Regions from separate parts of the Paenibacillus sp. 19GGS1-52 genome, predicted to be linked through region 2. Evidence: riboswitches for the same ligand, from Rfam matches in the RefSeq annotation. Region 2 holds a riboswitch; the other holds the start of a gene.
The links. Region 2 has a riboswitch for S-adenosylmethionine ahead of metA (homoserine O-acetyltransferase MetA). Riboswitches for the same ligand answer to the same signal wherever they lie in the genome.
Positions count from the first base shown of each region.

Region 1: linked by a shared signal. The riboswitch ahead of H1230_RS06250 (methionine ABC transporter ATP-binding protein) and the one ahead of metA (homoserine O-acetyltransferase MetA) in region 2 are both predicted to bind S-adenosylmethionine.

Region 1 covers NZ_CP059724.1:1,345,510-1,348,926, forward strand. Annotated here, with positions in the region: gene H1230_RS06240 (UbiD family decarboxylase) at 1-60, shown strand, start outside; gene H1230_RS06245 (Cthe_2314 family HEPN domain-containing protein) at 79-789, shown strand; SAM riboswitch class I at 908-1,050, shown strand; gene H1230_RS06250 (methionine ABC transporter ATP-binding protein) at 1,147-2,163, shown strand; gene H1230_RS06255 (methionine ABC transporter permease) at 2,163-2,831, shown strand; gene H1230_RS06260 (MetQ/NlpA family ABC transporter substrate-binding protein) at 2,892-3,417, shown strand, end outside.
Region 2 covers NZ_CP059724.1:5,098,201-5,101,617, forward strand. Annotated here, with positions in the region: gene H1230_RS23705 (aminotransferase class I/II-fold pyridoxal phosphate-dependent enzyme) at 1-961, opposite strand, end outside; gene metA (homoserine O-acetyltransferase MetA) at 984-1,901, opposite strand; SAM riboswitch class I at 2,020-2,153, opposite strand; gene corA (magnesium/cobalt transporter CorA) at 2,553-3,417, shown strand, end outside.

The DNA of each region.
Region 1 (3,417 bases), 3.1 Mb from region 2:
GTGGAGCAGGTTGACCGCAATTGGAAACACTACTTCAGCGGGAGTGTAAACTCCATATAACTTCTAGGAGGATGGGCTATGCTGCGAATATTACTCGGGGAGCCGCCCCGCAAGAACAGTGGTGTGCTTGCTGAAGCTATGGACAACATGGCCAAAATTGCGGCACTATTGCGTAAGGAAATGAGCATGCATGAGGATCGTGACCATGAATTCCGCAAGCTGGAGGTTTGGACACGAGGGCTGATCTCTTCTCTGGATGAACTGGAGCAAAGCTGGTTCGCAGCGGCTTTTTATCGAAAATTAGTAATTGCGGGATATATGGACGATATGTCGACTATGGAGCAGGGCGAATATGCGCGGTATGTTTATTTTTATAAAAATGGGTTTATCCGTGTATTCTCTCTGCTGGACAAGTTCGGAACGGTGCTGAATAGTCTGTATGACCTTAATACCTCTAAAGTTAAAGCACATTTCTCCTATTTTACGGTGCTGCGGCAATTTCATTCGCTGAAAGAGCACTCTGTACTTGCCGATCAGCTCGAGAATATTAAGAATAATTATCGGGAACCGCTGGAGAACCTGCGCAAGCGCCGAAATGCGGAAATTCATTATATGAATGCCGAAATGCAGGATGATCTGTGGCAACGGCACCAAGGATTACATGACAAAATACACCTTGAGGATCTGGATAGCCATCTTGAGGATTTGCGGCAAGGGCTGGAGATGGTCTGTAAATCCTTAAGTGTGGCTTTCAGGTACAGCAATGAGCAATGGCATAAGAATCGGTAAAGTCTGAGATCAAGACCCTGTTACTCACAGGAAGTTCTCTTTGACAAAAATCCTTAAACTTACTATACTTATGGTTGCATTGTAACTTCACATTCGATGACATCAATTTCATATCTATATCTTATCGAGAGCGGCGGAGGGATAGGCCCGATGAAGCCCGGCAACCGATTTATATTCAGTCTGTTTACTCGGCTCTATATAAATGTCATGGTGCTAATTCCTACAATAGCCGCTACTTTTGCGGTCATTGGCAGATGAGAAGGCATTGTCTATACACGCACAGGGCCTCTTGCGATCTGCATCCGATCGTACGAGGTCTTTTTCTATGCAGCTACAAACTTTTAGGAGGGTGACAGATTGATAGAGATCAGAGGTCTAACAAAGGTATATGGAAAAGGTGATAAGGCTGCCACGGCACTTTCCGGACTGAACCTGTCCATCCAAAAAGGTGAAATATTCGGAGTAATCGGACATTCCGGCGCAGGAAAAAGCACATTGATCCGCTGCATCAATCTGCTGGAGCGACCAACGGAAGGAGAAATCTGGGTTGATGGCGTGGAATTAACCAAGCTTAACCGCGGACAGCTGCAGGAGCAGCGGCGTAAGATTGGGATGATCTTTCAACACTTTAATCTGCTGTCTTCAGCGACCGTTTATGATAATATTGCCTTTCCACTGCGGCTTACCGGATCTGCAAGGGCAGATATTGATCTTAAGGTTAAGGAGCTGCTAGCCTTGGTAGGGCTTGAAGAACATAGTAATAAGTATCCTGCTCAATTATCGGGTGGGCAAAAACAGCGGGTAGGCGTAGCCCGGGCGTTAGCCAGTGATCCGGATGTACTACTCTGTGATGAAGCTACCTCAGCGCTTGACCCACAGACGACAGATTCCATTTTGCGACTGCTGCTCGACATCAATAAGAGGTTCCATCTGACAATTGTACTGATTACGCACGAAATGCACGTCATTCAGAGTATTTGTGATCGGGTAGCTGTTATTCATGGTGGTGGAATTGTTGAACAGGGCGAAGTCACAGAGGTATTCCTGAAGCCGAAGCATGAGATCACACGTGATTTTATTCGTAGTGAAACGCAAAATGACGGGCCGCTGCGGGCAGCCATTGACGCCAAGCCAGGGGAGTATTCCCAAGCCGTCAAGATTACCTTCCTCGGGCAAAAAACATATGACTCTACCCTTTCACAGGTAGCTCGTGAGACAGGGGTTAACTTTGCGATTCTGCAAGGAACCATCTCGACACTCAAAGATGTACCCTATGGTCAGCTGATTGTGCGATTCGAGGGACCTGCTGCAGCCATCGAGATAACGATAGCAGAATTAACAGCCCAAGGTCTTGATGTGGAGGTGATTTCTTAATGGGCAGCTTAAACTTTGCAGATCTGAATTGGCAAGAAATGCTGGATGCAACGCTTGCAACAATAAAAATGTTAGCTTATTCCGGATTGTTCACAATTATTCTTGGTTTACCACTTGGAATTGTGTTATATTTATGGGGCAGATCAAATAGTTCAGTTATCAGAGCGATTTACTCGGTATTATCTTTTGTAGTGAACATTCTCCGATCAGTACCGTTTATCATTCTGATGGTGGCCCTAATTCCCTTTAGCAAGTCGATCGTAGGAACATCCATTGGTGTACTGGGTACGATTCCTGCACTGGTGATTGGTGCTTCGCCTTTCTTAGCCCGTCTTGTAGAGACGGCACTGCGCGAAGTTGATCGTGGTGTGATTGAGGCAGCTCAAGGTATGGGGGCATCGACAAGTCAGATCGTAACACGCGTGCTGCTGCCGGAGGCTCGTCCAGGTCTGTTTGCAGCAGCGACAATCACATTAGTAACTTTAGTCTCCTATACAGCTATGTCTGGTATGGTGGGCGGCGGCGGACTGGGCGATCTTGCGATCCGTTATGGGTATTATCGCTATCAGAAGGAAGTTATGATTATCTCTGTAGCCCTGATGGTATTGCTAGTACAGTTATTGCAAATGGCCGGTGATCGGCTCGTAAAACATTTTACCCGGAAATAAGGTACATCCATATAGAACCTTATTCATACAAAATCATACTGAACTGAGGGGGATTTACAAATGAAGAAAGTATTATTAACCTTTTTTAGCCTGACACTGGTGTTGGTGCTTGCGGCTTGCGGCAACAATAATACAACCAATAATGCAGCTAACTCAGCTGCAACAAATGCACCAGCAGCAGAGGCCACAACTGAACCGGCGGCAGAACCAATAACACTGGTAATCGGCGCTTCGCCTGTACCGCATGCAGAAATATTGAAGGCTATTGCTCCACTGCTTGAAGCACAGGGCATTAAACTTGAAATCAAAGAATTCACTGACTATATTCAACCCAACGTACAACTTGCTGAGAAGCAGCTGGATGCCAACTTTTTCCAACACCAGCCTTACCTGGATCAACAGAATAAAGATAACGGCACGGACCTGGTAGCTGTTACTGCAGTTCACGTTGAACCCTTCGGTGCCTATTCCAAAAAAATCAAAGATATCGCCGAGCTTGCTGACGGCGCAAAGGTTGCTATTCCGAATGATGCTACTAACGGTGGACGTGCATTGATCCTGTTGGCCAAAAATGGCCTGATTAAGC
Region 2 (3,417 bases):
TCAGACGGATATGGCGAAGCAGCGGCTCAACGTATTTGGCATCTTTTACCTTAAAGGAGAAAATACCGGTGTTGCCCGAAGACTGGCGGTTCTGAATCTCATAGCCGGGATGATCCGGCAGGCCCGGATGGAATACTTCCGCTATTGCCTTGTGATGCAGCAGATAGTGAGCCAATGCCAGCGCATTGCTCTCATGCCGCTCCATCCGCAGCGCCAGTGTCTTCATGCCTCTCATTAGCTGATAGCTATCAGTAGGTCCCAGTACAGCACCAATGGAATTGTGCAGCATAGCCATTTCCGTTGATAATTCGCTCCCTTTCGTTACTATAAGCCCAGCCAACACATCGTTATGTCCGCCCAAATATTTAGTCGCACTATGGACAACAATGTCCGCACCCAGCTCTATAGGCCGTTGAAAGAAAGGAGTGAGCAGCGTATTATCCACAATCGTGAGCATATTATGCTGGCGGGCCCATGTACACACCGCCTGAATATCCGTAATCATCATCAGCGGATTCGTCGGTGTTTCGATAAATACGGCTTTAGTATTGGGACGACGAGTGGCTTCTAGTGCCTCCAGATCATTAGTGTCTACGTAGGAGGCAGTGATTCCGTATTTGGACAAAATCCGTTCCAGCATCCGATAGGTTCCACCATACAAATCAAGGGAAACAACCAGATGGTCGCCTTGTCCGAATAAAGAGAAGACTGTCGATAACGCAGCCATACCGGAGCTGCAAGCAAAGCCAACGTCGCCGGATTCCAGCTCAGCTGCGGCATTCTCCAGCACGGAGCGGGTGGGATTTTTGGTGCGAATATAGTCAAACCCTGTACTTTGTCCTAACCGCGGATGCCTAAAAGCCGTTGACTGATAAATGGGAAAATTAACAGCTCCTGTTGCCGGGTCTTCCTGCGAACCAATTTGAGCTAATCTGCTTTCAATCCTGAGTTTGTCGTCCATTCTGTAAGCCTCCTAAATAGTATTAAATAATCGGACCAATATCGTAAGGGGTCTCCTGATATACATAGTAATTGAGCCAATTAGAGAACAATAAGTTAGCATGCGCGCGCCATATGGCAGGTGGAGTACGAGTAGGATCATCCTTAGGATAGTAATGCTTCGGTAATGGCACTTCTAGTCCTTTGGAAATGTCCCGGTCATATTCCCACTTCAGGGAGAAGGGATCATACTCGGAGTGTCCAGTAGCAAAAATTTGCTTTCCATCGGCAGTTGCTACCAGATAAACACCCGCTTCCTCCGACTCGGCCAGAATCTGCAGGTTCGGATTTGCTTCAATATCTGCACGGGAGACATCGGTATGTCTTGAATGTGGCACATGAAACACTTCATCAAAGCCGCGAAGCAGCTTAAAGTTGTTATCACCCAAGGTATGTGGGAACACGCCAAAACACTTCTCGGGTAGGATCTCCTTGCGCACTCCGAAGTGATGGTATAATCCTGCCTGTGCTGCCCAACAGATATGCATGGTCGAAGTTACATTCTTCTTGCTCCACTCAAAAATTTTCTGCAGTTCTTCCCAATACGTAACATCCTCGAACTCCATCTGTTCCACGGGAGCGCCCGTAACGATGAGCCCATCCAAGCGGCGGTGGCTGATTTCGTCAAAGGTTTTATAAAAACTTTTCAGATGCTCCGCTGATGTATTCTTTGAGGTATGAGAACTGGGATGCAGCAGTATAACATCTACCTGAAGCGGTGAGTTCCCGATTAAGCGCAGCAACTGGGTTTCTGTGGTTTCCTTGGTGGGCATTAAATTCAATATGGCAATCCTTAATGGACGTATATCCTGATGATAAGCCAGGCTTTCATCCATCACAAAAATATTTTCTCCGGATAATATTTCTTTTGCCGGTAAGCTGTCAGGAATTTTGATCGGCATTGACTTTTCACTCCTTGGCTGAATTTTTGGTTGGTGCTAGGCGAATTGTGGATAAAATAATACAAAAAAGACCCTTCTCGGGACGAGAAAGGTCATATAGCTACAGTCATATGCGCCTCTCTCATCTGCCAGATAACCTCTGCTTAGGCGAAGAAAACGCCAGCAAAGCTTCCGCAAGAATTAGCACCGTGCGTTCACACGCCGGTTGCCGGGTTTCATCGGGCTAGTCCCTCCACCTGCTCTTGATAAGATTAAGCTGTATTCAATTAATTTCTTAAAATTCACTTTAAATCATGAACCTCCTTTTCGTCAAGTCCATACAATGCTTAAGGGTGCTGAAAATGACAAGAATTTTCCTTGAAAGAGGCATACCTCGGCGTTATACTAGACAAGTGTTTCATCCCCAAAATGACGAAAAGAAGAGGTGAGAAGAAGGATGGATGGCGACCCAGGTTCGCAGTTAAATGTACAGAATGAGCAACCAGACAGGATTATCATCAGCTTGCCCGCGGCGGGAGCATCTCTTCTTCATGCCCTCGAACCGTCATTTGGCCTTATGCATGCATAATGACCCCGGCCAAGCTGATTTTTTCTCTGTGCTGTAATTAGCATTTCCCTGAAGAAGATCAGGGATAGAAGGAGTGGAATCAGATGAAAATCCGGCTGGTAAATGCAGGGGTTTTTACGAATATTGATGATATTACACAGACTATTACGCCCCCTACAGAAGGATTCTATTGGATTGATGCAGATGAAGAGGATTTAATGTTGATTCAGCCCTTATTCAATCTGCATGATCTTGCTGTGGAGGATTGCCTTAGTGAAGAGGATCAACGTCCAAAGATTGAAATTTATGAAAGCCACTATTTCATTGTGGTGAACAGCATCCGTTTTGATGATGAAGAAATCTTCCTGCGCTCGCTCAACATCTTTCTCGGCAGACATTACATCATCACCGTGACCAAACAAAAAATTAATGAATTGCGCGTACTAAAGCCCATCCTATGGGAACAGGAGGTCAGCGAACCGGACCGGTTCATGTATCTGCTGATCGACCTTGTTGTTGATAATTATTTCACTGTTGGCGACCGAATTGAAGTCCGGATAGAGAAGCTTGAAGAAGATATTCTGATGCATACCAAGAAATCGCATCTCAGCGAAATTATCGGTCTGCGAAGCGAAATTCTGTGGCTGAAGAAGATGCTGGGTCCGCAGAAAGAGGTTATCAACACTCTGAACAAAAAAGACCTCCGCCTGATTGATGACCAGTTGCAAAAGTATTTCAGCGATATTTATGAGAATGCAGTTAAAATATCTGAAACCTTTGAGACCTACCGCGATCTCATGGGCAACTTGCGTGAAGCCTACCAATCCAGTATCGCCAATCGCGCCAATGAAATTATGAGAGTATTTACGGCGATTACAACCATATTCATGCCGCTGACTGTGATTACCGGAATCTATGGCATGAACTTTGAAAATATTCCCGAAATCCATACGAAATATGGTTACTACG